2 linked regions of the Butyricimonas faecalis genome follow. Each later gene encodes a partner of the first gene's protein in a complex. Links are inferred from orthologs where the notes say so. Each region holds a gene or a part of one and is shown in the gene's direction. Other genes may lie near its edges.

Region 1 (8,106 bases):
ATATTTATCTGTTTAAAATTTAACAAATCTCTCTAATTTTTTATTAGCACATTCATTTTTACCTAGAAGCGACCTATTTCATACGTTTGCGTGAATTTTAACCATTTTTTTCTATTTATATATTCAAGAAAAAAATTATCTTTGTACTCCAAGATGAAAATTTTGAGAAAAGAATGATCTATAAACAATCACTCCTGAATGTCAGGAGGTAAACGCAAAAATCTAACAGAATTATGAGTACGAAGTACGTTTACACCTTTGGTGACGGAAAAGCAGAAGGAAAAGCAGACATGAGAAACCTGCTAGGTGGTAAAGGCGCCAATCTTGCCGAAATGAATCTCATCGGAGTTCCTGTTCCTGCAGGTTTTACTATTACAACAGAAGTTTGTACCCTTTATAATCAAGAAGGAAGAGACGCTGTCGTAAAATTAATCGAGAATGACGTTAAAGCCGGCATTGCAGCTACAGAAAAGTTAATGAATGCCAAATTTGGATCAAAAGGAGAGGCTTTCCCTCTTTTAGTTTCCGTACGTTCCGGCGCCAGAGTATCCATGCCGGGTATGATGGATACCGTGTTGAACTTGGGAATGAATGATGATGCCGTTAAAATCGTGGCAGAAAAATCAGGTAACGCCAGATTCGCATGGGATTCATACCGTCGTTTCGTACAAATGTATGGAGATGTTGTGATGGGTGTTGCTGCCGGAAAAGGCGAACACAACCCGTTCGAAGTTGAAATTGACAAATTAAAAGCAGAAAAAAATATTTCTAACGACACCGAATTCTCGGCTGAAGACCTGCAAGAACTTGTTCGTCGTTTCAAAATTGTCGTTAAAACCAAAACCGGTAAAGACTTCCCGACCTGCCCGTGGGAGCAATTATGGGGAGCCATCTGCGCCGTGTTCGATTCATGGATGACGGAACGTGCCGTTCTGTATCGTCAGTTGAATCAGATTCCGGAAGAATGGGGTACTGCAGTGAACGTTCAAGCCATGGTTTACGGAAACATGGGTAACAATTCCGCTACCGGAGTTGCTTTCACGCGTGATGCCGCTACCGGAGAAGATATTTTCAACGGAGAGTACCTGATCAACGCCCAGGGAGAAGACGTTGTTGCCGGTATCCGTACCCCGCAGGAGATTACCATTGAGGGATCTCGCCGTTGGGCTAAAATGCAGAATATTTCAGAAGAAGAGCGTGCCGCCAAATATCCTTCATTGGAAGAATCCATGCCAACCGCTTACGCTGAATTAAATGCTGTTCAACAAAAATTGGAAGACTATTTCCACGATATGCAAGACCTTGAATTTACCATCCAAAACGGTAAATTATGGATGTTGCAAACCCGTAACGGGAAACGTACCGGTACGGCTATGGTAAAAATGGCTGTTGACATGCTTGAACAAGGCATGATCAATGAAGAAACCGCACTTCTTCGCCTTGAAGCAGCTAAGCTGGATGAATTACTTCACCCGGTATTCGACAAAGAAGCACAATCCAAAGCAAAAGTATTAACCAAAGGTTTACCGGCATCTCCGGGTGCCGCTTGCGGACGTGTAGTATTCTTTGCTGACGAGGCTGAAGAGTGGAAAAACAGAGGTGAACAAGTAGTATTAGTTCGTTTGGAAACTTCTCCCGAAGATTTACGCGGAATGAATGTTTCCGAAGGAATCCTTACCGCTCGCGGAGGTATGACCTCTCACGCGGCCGTTGTTGCCCGCGGTATGGGTAAATGCTGTGTTTCCGGAGCCGGAGAAATCGTTGTTGATTACCACAAACGTACCTTTACCGTGAAAGGCATTACCATCAACGAAGGCGACTGGATCTCTTTGAATGGTTCTACCGGAGAAGTTTACTTGGGCAAGGTTGCCACAGCGGAAGCCTCTCTGGATCATGATTTCAAAACCATCATGGATTTGGCAGAGAAACACACCCGTATGTACGTAAGAACCAATGCTGACACACCTCGTGATGCCAAAGTAGCACGTGATTTCGGTGCCAAAGGTGTTGGTCTTTGCCGTACAGAACACATGTTCTTCGAGGGAGACCGTATCGATGCAATGCGTGAAATGATTTTGTCTGATACCGTTGAACAACGTCGTATTGCTTTGTCCAAAATCCTTCCGATGCAAAGAAGTGACTTCGAAGGAATCCTTGAGGCTATGGACGGGTTTGGAGTTACCATCCGTTTGTTAGACCCGCCATTACACGAATTCACCCCGAATGAACCGGAATCTCAAAAATACATGGCTGAAAAACTGGGTATTTCAGCAGAAGTTGTTAAAGAAAAAGTGGAGGCTCTACACGAATTCAACCCGATGTTAGGCCACCGTGGTTGCCGTTTAGGTATTACTTACCCAGAAATCACCGAAATGCAGGCCCGTGCCATCATTGAAGCGGCTTGTAACTTGAAACTGAAAGGCTTCAACCCCAAACCGGAAATCATGGTCCCGCTGGTTGGTACCGTGAAAGAATTAAAACAACAAGCGAACATCATCCGTTGCACAGCCGATGTGGTATTCGCAGAAAAAGGAGTGAAAGTAGATTACATGGTAGGAACCATGATCGAAATTCCCCGTGCTGCATTAACCGCAGATCAGATTGCTGAAGTTGCCGAATTCTTCTCATTTGGTACCAACGACTTGACACAAATGACTTTCGGATACTCTCGTGATGACGCTGGTAAATTCTTACCGGAATACATCAAGAAAGGTATCTTGAAGACCGATCCGTTCGCTGTATTGGATCAAGAAGGTGTTGGACAATTAGTTCAAATGGGTGCCCAAAAAGGACGTTCAACCAACAGCAAGTTGAAACTTGGAATCTGTGGAGAACATGGTGGAGAACCCTCTTCCGTGATCTTCTGTGACAAAGTGGGTATGGACTACGTTTCATGTTCACCGTTCCGTGTGCCTATCGCTCGTTTGGCCGCCGCACAGGCTGCCATCATGCATGCGAAAAAATAAAAACAGACATATCAAGGAAATAGCTTGGGAAATTCCCAAGCTATTTTTTTACACGTTATCCAAGTTTCACACCCCATCCGTACAAACACATTTCATCAAGTAACGTGGAACTTATGCTTTAACACTCCTTCTAAAGCAACAAACCATATCACATTTTTACTTGCAACTTCCCCACATTAACCCTATCTTTGTCAAAAGATTAATTTAAAACGCCATGCAACAAAATATAGAACATCCCGAAAATGACGCTTGTTACGAAAGTTTAGCCGTAAATAAAGGCATCGAACAACCGGATCCGGTGAATCCGGCTATTGCAGAAAGACTAAAACATTTAAAGAAAAAAACGCTGACTGCAGATGAATACGTAACCGGGATCTTCCGGGGAGACATCAATATTTTAAGCCAAGCCATCACCCTTGTGGAAAGCGCCCGCATCGACCACCAAGCCATGGCGCAGGAGGTTATTAACCGGTGCCTCCCGAACACGGGCAAATCCGTCCGTATCGGAATCACGGGAGTACCCGGAGCTGGGAAAAGTACCTTCATCGAAGCTTTTGGAAAATTCCTCACGCAAGAGGGGCACAAGATCGCCGTACTGGCCATCGACCCCAGTAGTGAACGTTCAAAAGGAAGCATCCTGGGAGACAAAACCCGCATGGAAGAATTATCATGCGACCCGCATGCCTACATTCGTCCTTCCCCATCAGCAGGCTCTTTAGGTGGCGTCGCTCGCAAAACAAGGGAAGCCATGCTATTATGCGAAGCTGCCGGATTTGATATCATCCTGATCGAAACCGTGGGAGTCGGACAAAGTGAAACCGCCGTACACTCCATGGTCGACTTCTTCCTGCTAGTACAGATTGCCGGTGCGGGAGACGAATTACAAGGAATCAAGCGAGGAATCATGGAGATGGCCGACAGTATCATCATCAACAAAGCAGATGGAAACAACATCACCCGTGCAGAACTCGCTAAAGTTCAGTTACAAAATGCACTTCATCTGTTCCCGCCTCACGAATCCGGCGTAGAACCCAAAGTGATGACCTGTTCCGCCTACGAGAAAACCGGAATAAAAGAAATATGGGAAAACATACTACATTACTGCAGTGAAACCCAACAAAACAAATATTTCGATATCCGTCGCAGTGAACAAGCCAAATATTGGATGTATGAAACCATCGATGAACAACTGAGAAATCGTTTCTATCAAAGTCAAAAAGAACAAATAAAAGAAGCGGAAGAAAAAGTGCAGCACAACGAAGAAAGTTCCTTCGCCGCCGCATTCCGCTTGTTAGACAACTATTTCAAAAAAGACACGCAACTATAATTGCAACAATACAGTCTAAAAAAATTCAACGTCCGCCTCTAGGGTTCCCCATGGCACGTACAAGAACATATTATACCCCCGTCGGCATCGCCCAAGCGATGCCGGGGACATGTTCAATTCATTTAAACTTACCCGCGAAAATTCGGAATCTCAGCTAACATTTGAAATTTTCCATCCCCGGAAATTTCCCCGCAAAAATGCAGACACCCGTTCGTTATCGCGATAAAACGAGCTGCAATAGACAAATTATACTGGAATGCCTGATCAAAAACAACTTGCGACAAGGCCACCGAGGGCGCCTTACACTCCACAATAAGATAAGGAACCGCCTGCCGATCATAACACACCAAATCAAAACGCCGCTTCATGCCACACACTTGAATCTCTTTCTCGACAGCAATCAGCTGGGCAGGATACCCCTTACTCTCGATCAAAAAATGAATAAAATGCTGCCTCACCCACTCTTCCGGAGTCAACACGACATATCTTTTCCGGATAATATCGAAAATCCAGACCTGCCCGTTCTGCTTTTTCACCTTGTACTCGAAAGGAGGTAAGTTCAAACTTTTCACGCGATCACTTTTTATCTTTTCTTACTTTCAACAAACTACTATCCCCATAACTCAAAAAACGGAAATCGTGAGCCAAGGCATAATCATACACTTTGTGCCAATCATCCCCGATAGCCGCCGCTACCAATAATAATAATGTACTCTGCGGCTGATGGAAATTGGTAAACATCGCCGTAATCACCCGGTACGAATAACCGGGAACAATAATAATCGTAGTCTTCGCCTTCAACAACTCGGCATCCCGCTCATCAAACCAGCCCAGCAAAGCCGTCATCGACTCTTTCAACGAATAACCGGAAGGTAAGTCGTAAGCTTCCCACTGTCCCAAGGAATTGAAATTCTCGTCTCCCAAAATTCGTTTCACCCCCATCCAATACAAACTTTCCAGCGTACGGACGGATGTAGTTCCCACGGCAACTATATTTTCCGGATGAGCACGCAAATGCTCCACGACCTCCCGCCGAACGGAAATGTGTTCCGTGTGCATATCGTGTCCCCCGATGGTCTCGCTTTTCACGGGACGAAATGTTCCCGCTCCCACGTGCAAGGTCAACTCCTCGATCGTTATCCCTTTTTCCCGCAAGGCTTTCAACACGGGGATACTGAAATGCAACCCGGCAGTCGGGGCGGCCACCGATCCCTCGTTCTTGGAATACACCGTTTGGTAGCGAATCTTGTCATCCTCTTCCGACTCCCGGTTCAAGTATGGCGGAATCGGGATACGCCCGCAACACTCCAGCACTTCACTGAAACTGGCCGGGGTGTCCCACGTAAATTCCACGATAACATCATTTTCTTCGCGACACTTCAACGTGGCAGCCAACTGATACTCTTTCCCCTCAAACCGGTAATGGCAAAAAATTGTCCCCTCCTTCCATTTCTTCAAGTTTCCGACCATACACTTCCACTCGCACCTCCCGTAAGCAGCAAAACTCTGCACGTAGTCAGAAGGCCGGTAGGGTTCCAAACAGAAAACCTCAATTACAGCTCCCGTAACTTTCTGAAAAAGCATCCGGGCATAAATCACCTTCGTGTTATTAAACACCAACATCTTCCCGGCATCCAGGATTTCCGGCACCTCGTAAAAATGCCTCTCTTCAATCCTGCCCTCCTCATAAATCAACAACTTCGACGCCTCCCGATTTTCCAAGGGAAACTTGGCAATCCGCTCGTCGGGCAAATCATACGTGTAATCCTCAATCCTAATTTCTTTTAGCTTCTCTACCATGTCTCGAGAATTTTCGATGGCCATTTTTTTTGTCATTCGGCAATAATATCTTACTTTTAAGGCTGCAAAAATAATGATAAATAACGAAAAATAGGAAATGAGATATTCCATTCTCAAATTTTCCGACCGACAACATGATGAACATGAAAACAAAAAAAGATATTGTGGAGGATTGGTTACCCCGGTACACGGGACGGGCTTTGGAAGATTTTTCAAAACATATCATCCTCACCAACTTTGATTACTACCTGGAACTATTCGCAGAAAAATTCAACGCACCCATCATCGGGGAGGATAAAAACATGCCCAATGTCTCGCACGACGGGATCACCATGATCAATTTCGGAATGGGCAGTGCTAACGCTGCCACCGTTTTGGACTTACTTTCCGCCATCGAACCGGAAGCCGTACTATTCATCGGGAAATGCGGGGGACTGAAAGCCAAGCACCATGAAGGGGACTACATCCTTCCCATTGCCGCCATCAAAGGAGAGGGAACATCCAACGACTACATGCCCAAAGAAGTCCCTGCCCTACCCTCTTTCAGCGTCCAGAAAGCCTGTTCAAAAATCATCACAAACCATGACAGGCAATACTACACGGGAGTCGTGTACACCACCAACAGACGAGTATGGGAATTCGACGAGAATTTCAAAGAATACCTGATAAAAACACGCGCCTTGGCCGTGGACATGGAAACCGCAACGATATTCACCGTCGGATTCGCCAACCGCATACCGACGGGAGCCTTACTCCTGATATCCGACAGACCCATGATCTCCGACGGTATAAAAACATCAGAATCAGATAAAATCGTCACGCAAAACTTCGTCCGGCAACACCTCGACATCGGCATTGAAACCATGCAATACATCAAGGATAAAAATTATTCCATGAGGCATCTCATTTTTTAAATATTATGTCGTATTTTCGTTGTCAAATTAATTGCATATGCTGAAGGGACTATTTTACATCTTTTTAGGAATCATGCTGGCCTGCTCATGTGACAGCAAAAGTAAAAAACAAAACGAACAGGAAGCAAACACCCCCACCAACGTGAATGATTCCAACGCCATTGCCAAAATTGAATTTCCCCAAAAATCATTCAACTTTGGCGACCTGCAAGAAGGAGAAATCGTCTCGCACACGTTCCATTTCAAAAACACGGGCACCAAAAGCCTTGTCATTCACAACGTGGAAGCCAGTTGCGGTTGCACCACCCCCAAGTATGACAAAAAACCGATTCCTCCCGGAGGAGAAGGAAAAATCGAAGTTGAATTTAACTCTTCGGGCAGATATGGTAAACAATACAAAGTAATTAATATCTTTGCAAACGTTCCGGAAAAAGTGATTGAACTAAAAATAATCGCAAATATCAAGAATAAATAAAAAAGTAAAATTATGAACACAATTTTCATGTTAACATTACAACAAACGGCTACACAAGGTAATGCATTCATGCAATTCTTACCTCTTATATTAATTGTCATCGTATTCTGGTTCTTCATGATCAGACCCCAGATGAAAAGACAAAAAGAATTGAAAAAATACCGGGATGAGTTGAAAAAAGGCGACAAAGTCATGACTACCGGCGGTATCTTCGGGAAAATTGTCGAGATCAACGACTTTACCGTTATCATTGAAGTAGAAAGTCAAGCCAGATTAAAAGTAAGCAAGGAAGCCATCGTGAAAGACATGACGGACGTTCCGGCTAGCAAATAATTTTAGTTACAGGTTACAAGTTCTCCGGTTACAAATTTCGTTCTTTGTACCTTGCAACTTGTAACCTGCAACTTGTAACTCTTCCAGCCTATGCGTGGTCTTATCGGTAAAATACTCGGTTATTTCGGTTCATCCCAAGAACTGCACATCAAGCGTAACGTGATCACATACGGTGTCTGCGTTATCATCGCAACCGTCCTGTGGTTTCTAAACGCGCTGAACAAAGAGTACACCACGGAAATTTCTTACCCGATAAAGTACACGGAACTTCCCAAGGGAAAACTACTTGTT
Region 2 (5,491 bases), 1.0 Mb from region 1 along the record:
CGGTTTTGATAGCCTCCGCCACTTGTTTAAAATCGTACCCCTCTTTCAGTTCCACATAGACCATCCGGCGATGGATTCCCGTACCTAGCGGGATTGTCATGGACAACGCAGCTTTCACGCCTTCAACGGCCTTCACGGCAACCGTGTGTCCCATGCTCATGCCGGGACCGAAATTCGTATAAGTAATCCCTTTGGGGGCACAAGCCTCTAACAAAGCACGAACGACAGAATCACTTCCCGGGTCCCATCCCGCGGAGATAACAGATACTTTTCCATGCTTTTTAGCAATCTCTCCCAGACGTTTATGCAAACCGGAAATCTCCGTGTGAATATCAAAACTATCCACCGTGTTAATCCCCATAGCCAGAATTTTCGAGGCATACGACTCCACACTACGGGTCGGTGTACACAAAATTGCCACATCTACATCCTTGATTTGAGCAATATCCGACACGACAATATAGTCCTTCAATTCAGCCGGCACGTTCGTTGCGTCCCGACGTACTACTCCTGCTACTTCAAAGTCGGGGGCAGTTTGCAGTGCTTCAAGCACATACTTGCCAATATTCCCATACCCGACAATGGCTGCTCTAATTTTTTTCATCTGTTTTTTGCTTTTTAAATTAACATTGCAAATTACGAAATAAAATTTTTTTTGACAAAATACAAACACATCATTTCCATCCATTTGTTAAACTTTCAACACCTATTTCTCCATCATATCAAAATACAACATCATTTACTCCATCCATCCTTTCACTTTAGCTATATCCGTTATGCCAAGCTAAAAAACGCCCCTTTCACAAAACTCTTAAAAAGACTTATATTCTCATCCAAGCGATGAAATAAAGAAGAATTTCTTTTTTTTATTGTCAAAAACGGCTAATTTTGCTTTTCGTTTTTAATAACAAACAGTTACAGAATAAATACATAAAAATCTATTATGGCAGAGAATGTAAACGAAAAGCTTTTCAGTGAATTTGCGCCCAACACGACTCAAGAGTGGAAGGACAAAGTCATTGCAGACCTAAAAGGGGCTGACTTCGATAAAAAGCTGGTTTGGAGAACAAACGAGGGATTCAACGTGCAACCGATGTACCGGTTGGAGAATATGAAAGACCTCAAGAATTTAGAGTGCTTCCCGGGAGAATATCCTTTCGTGAGAGGTAACAAGAAAAACAACAACGAATGGTTCGTTCGTCAAGACATCGTGGTAGAGGATGTGGTTGAAGCGAACAAGAAAGCGTTGGATGTTCTGAACAAGGGTGTTGACTCGCTCGGGTTCGTGCTTTCAAATTGCAAGAACTTCACGAAAGCCGATATGGCCGCCTTGTTGAAAGACATTTGCTTGGAATGTATCGAGATTAACTTCGTTGTATGCTGCAACAAAGCTGCCATCTTGAACATGTTCAAAGAGTACGTTGCAGAGAAAGGATTCAACCCTGAAAAAATACAGGGAGGTATAAATATCGATCCGATCAGCAAACTTGTTTTAGAAGGAAAATTCTGTGACCCGAATCCATTCAACGTGGTTAAGGAAACAACGGAAAGCTCTGCCGAAATGAAAAACTTCAAGACGATTGAGGTAGGTGGATACGTTTTCAATAATTCCGGAGCATCCATCGTTCAGGAATTAGGATTCAGTTTGGCTGCTGGAGTAGAATACCTTGATAAATTAACCGATGCAGGTATGGACGTGAAGGACATCGCTCCTCGTATGCGTTTCCACTTCGCTACCGGTTCCAAATATTTCATAGAGATTGCCAAATTAAGAGCAGCTCGTTACTTGTGGGCACACATCGTGAAAGCTTACAATCCTTGCTGTGACTGCGTTTGCAAAATGAATATTCACGCGGAAACATCAGAATGGAACAAGACGGTTTACGACCCGAACGTGAACATGCTTCGTACTCAAACGGAAACCATGTCCGCAACGATCGGTGGTGTTGACTCGTTCACGGTTCACCCGTATGATGATATCTTCGAAAAAACCAATGATTTTTCTGAAAGAATCGCTCGTAACCAACAATTATTGTTGAAAGAAGAATCACACTTCGACAAGATCGTTGACCCTGCCGGAGGTTCATATTATATCGAGGAATTAACCCAATTCATCGCCGAGGCTGCTTGGAAACTCTTCTTGGAAGTACAGGAACAAGGCGGTATGGTAAAAGCACTTGAATCAGGATTCGTACAAGCTGCCGTGAAAGCTACTGCACAGAAGAGAGATCAGGATATCGCTAACCGGAAAGAAAACTTCTTGGGTACGAACCAATTCCCGAATTTCAACGAAAAAATGGATAAAGAGCTTTGCGCTTGCATCCTAGAGCCGGAAGACAAAACCGCTCCCGACGCTGTTATTGAAACGTTGAAACCCTACCGTGGAACCCAGGCTTTCGAGGCTATGCGTATCAGAACCGATATGTTCACGAAAGAACAAGGTCGTCGCCCGGTTGTTTACATGTTCCCGATGGGTAATTTGGCTATGCGTAAAGCAAGAGCCCAATTCGCTTGCAACTTCTTCGCTTGCGCCGGATTCCAAGTAATGGATAACAATGGTTTCAAAACGGTTGAAGAAGGAGCTAAAGCCTGCATGGACAACAAAGCCGATATCGTGGTTATCTGTAGCTCGGATGACGAATACGCTACAATCGCTCCGGAAGTATATGCAGCAATGAAAGACAAAGCAATCATCGTTGTTGCCGGTAACCCGGAATGCAGACCCCAACTGGAAGAAATCGGTATCAAGAACTATGTTCACGTGAAATGTAACGTGTTGGAAGACTTGAAAGCATACCAACAAAAATTGGGAATTAAGTAATTGACGATTTTAGATTAACGATTTTAGATTAACGGACAAAACCGAAAACATCAAGAATCATAAATCAAAAATCATAAATCAAAAATTGAAAGATGAAACCAAATTTCAAAGATATAAATATCAAGTCAACAGAAAAAGCTACCACTACTGCTACAGAGTGGGAAAAAGCGAATCATATCGAGAAGAACTGGTTGACACCCGAGCTAATACCGGTAAAACCCGTGTACACGGCTGAAGATTTAAAAGGGATGGAACATTTGGATTACGTTGCCGGTATCCCTCCCTATTTACGTGGTCCCTATTCAGGAATGTACCCTATGCGTCCGTGGACAATCCGTCAGTATGCCGGATTCTCTACCGCTGAAGAATCGAATGCATTCTATCGTCGTAACTTGGCTGCCGGACAGAAAGGTTTGTCCGTGGCATTCGACTTGGCTACCCACCGCGGATATGACTCTGATCACCCGCGTGTAATCGGTGACGTGGGTAAAGCCGGAGTTGCCGTAGACTCTATCATGGATATGAAGATTTTGTTCGATCAAATTCCATTGGACAAGATGTCTGTATCCATGACGATGAATGGTGCCGTACTTCCTATCTTGGCATTCTATATTGTTGCCGGACTAGAACAAGGTGCTACTCTAGACCAATTACAAGGAACGATCCAGAACGATATCTTGAAAGAGTTCATGGTGCGTAACACTTATATCTACCCGCCGAAGTTCTCTATGAAGATCATCGCTGACATCTTCGAATATACTTCCAAGAATATGCCGAAGTTCAACTCAATCTCTATCTCTGGATACCACATGCAAGAAGCAGGTGCTACCGCTGATATCGAGTTGGCATACACTTTGGCCGACGGTTTGGAATATTTACGTGCCGGAGTTAATGCAGGAATGGACATTGACGCATTCGCTCCCCGTTTGTCATTCTTCTGGGCTATCGGTATGAACCATTTCATGGAAATCGCCAAGATGAGAGCCGGACGTTTGTTGTGGGCTAAGATCGTTAAACAATTCAACCCGAAAAACCCGAAATCTTTGGCATTGCGTACTCACAGCCAGACTTCAGGTTGGTCATTGACCGAGCAGGATCCGTTCAACAACGTGGGTCGTACTTGTATCGAGGCCATGGGTGCTGCCTTGGGGCATACGCAATCATTGCATACCAACGCATTGGATGAGGCTATCGCTCTTCCGACAGACTTCTCCGCTCGTATCGCTCGTAATACCCAGATCTATATCCAGGATGAAACAACCGTATGTAAATCCATCGACCCGTGGGGAGGTTCTTACTATGTTGAGAGCTTGACTAAAGAGTTGGTAGAAAAAGCATGGGCCCACATCCAGGAGATCGAGAAATTGGGTGGGATGGCTAAAGCGATCGAATCCGGTATTCCGAAATTACGTATCGAAGAAGCTGCCGCTCGTACACAAGCTCGTATTGATAGTGGCGAACAAACAATCGTGGGTACAAACAAATATCGTCTGGAGAAAGAAGATCCGATCGACATTCTTGAAGTGGACAACACGGCAGTACGTGAGGCTCAGATCCGTCGTTTGCACGAATTGAAAGCTAACCGTAACCAAGCTGAAGTTGACGCTGCATTGGAAGCCATTACCCGTTGTGCTGAAACCGGCGAGGGTAACTTGTTGGAATTGGCAGTCGACGCAGCCAAGAAGAGAGCTTCTTTGGGAGAAATCTCTTATGCATGTGAAAAAGTTGTAGGACGTTATAAAGCAGTTATCAGAACCGTGAGCGGAGTATATTCTAGCATTGCCAAGGAAGACGAAGACTTCCAGAAAGCAAAACAATTGGCTGACCAATTTGCAGAAATGACAGGACGTCGTCCGCGTATCATGATCGCTAAAATGGGTCAGGACGGACACGACCGTGGAGCTAAAGTTGTTGCCACCGGTTATGCAGACCTCGGCTTCGACGTGGATATGGGACCGTTGTTCCAAACCCCGGAAGAAACCGCAAAACAAGCCGTTGAAAACGACGTACATGTTGTCGGAGTATCTTCTCTGGCAGCCGGACACAAAACGCTTGTACCTGCCGTTATCGCAGAATTAAAGAAATTGGGACGTGAAGACATCCTCGTTTACGTGGGTGGTGTTATTCCTCACCAAGATTATCAATTCTTGTTCGATGCAGGGGCTGTCGCCGTATTCGGTCCCGGAACCAAGGTATCCAAGAGTGCAATCCAAATTCTTGAAATTTTGATTGACTTGGCTAAGAAATAATCAAATGCATTAAGCAAAAGAAGGGAGTTCACAAGACTCCCTTTTTTGCTAAAAACTCTTATTCTACACCTATCCACGAAATTATTTTTCTGAAAACCATTATAATTTCTCGTTTCCCTCATTCAAAATTTGTAAACACATTGAATTTCTGTATATTTGCCACTATAAAAAAGTGTCCATGAATTCATCCGAATCCATATTAGACTTATTCAAAAAAGACGAAAATAGGGCATTTCAGCTACTTTTCAATCGATATTATGATAACTTATTGCTATATTGTTATCATATCTCGGGCAACTTGGAAGCAGCGGAAGATATTGTACAAGATTGTTTTATCAACTTATGGAATAGTAAAAGACTCGTTTCTTTCACCGGAGATTTAGACCGTTTTATTTTTAAAATGATTAAAAACCGTTCCCTT

Evidence for each region. Proteins that work in one complex are often made in the same cells at the same time.
Region 2: the proteins of meaB (region 1) and scpA are in contact, whole or in part, in a crystal structure (PDB 8DPB), measured with the Methylorubrum extorquens proteins. The link is inferred for Butyricimonas faecalis from one-to-one orthologs. Residues at the interface, in SOR26638.1 of Methylorubrum extorquens: Arg20, Ala21, Ala24, Arg25, Thr28, Ser32, Arg33, Arg34, His37, Thr98, Gly99, Gly100, Ser101, Ile102, Leu103, Lys106, Thr107, Ala110, Ala113, Ile114, Asp115, Arg116, Ala118, Phe119, Ile120, Arg121, Pro122, Pro124; in SOR27001.1 of Methylorubrum extorquens: Glu577, Glu578, Asn579, Asp580, Gly581, Arg582, Arg583, Arg585, His596, Ala604, Ser605, Ala608, Asp609, Gly611, Phe612, Asp613, Val614, Asp615, Ile616, Gly617, Pro618, Leu619, Glu625, Arg628, Gln629, Val631, Glu632, Asn633, Asp634, Glu661.

What each region holds. Positions count from the first base shown.
Region 1 is NZ_CP032819.1:1,918,617-1,926,722, forward strand. What follows is about bases 2,325-5,236. They hold meaB (methylmalonyl Co-A mutase-associated GTPase MeaB), read left to right. Parts: upstream 2,325-3,180; coding sequence 3,181-4,293; downstream 4,294-5,236. Other genes in these bases: ppdK (pyruvate, phosphate dikinase), read left to right, coding at 2,325-2,966; D8S85_RS08555 (type I restriction enzyme HsdR N-terminal domain-containing protein), read right to left, coding at 4,422-4,865; D8S85_RS08560 (S-adenosylmethionine:tRNA ribosyltransferase-isomerase), read right to left, coding at 4,870-5,236. Outside these bases: more of ppdK, read left to right, coding at 234-2,324; more of D8S85_RS08560, read right to left, coding at 5,237-6,093; D8S85_RS08565 (AMP nucleosidase), read left to right, coding at 6,237-7,007; D8S85_RS08570 (DUF1573 domain-containing protein), read left to right, coding at 7,045-7,482; preprotein translocase subunit YajC, read left to right, coding at 7,495-7,815; D8S85_RS08580 (CdaR family protein), read left to right, coding at 7,906-8,106. UniProt on the Escherichia coli protein: Binds and hydrolyzes GTP. Likely functions as a G-protein chaperone that assists AdoCbl cofactor delivery to the methylmalonyl-CoA mutase (MCM) ScpA and reactivation of the enzyme during catalysis.
Region 2 is NZ_CP032819.1:2,930,301-2,935,791, forward strand. Bases 2,597-5,491 are described here. They hold scpA (methylmalonyl-CoA mutase), read left to right. Parts: upstream 2,597-2,913; coding sequence 2,914-5,070; downstream 5,071-5,491. Other genes in these bases: mutA (methylmalonyl-CoA mutase small subunit), read left to right, coding at 2,597-2,821; D8S85_RS12625 (RNA polymerase sigma factor), read left to right, coding at 5,249-5,491. Also shown: D8S85_RS12610 (diaminopimelate dehydrogenase), read right to left, coding at 1-604; more of mutA, read left to right, coding at 944-2,596. UniProt on the Escherichia coli protein: Catalyzes the interconversion of succinyl-CoA and methylmalonyl-CoA. Could be part of a pathway that converts succinate to propionate.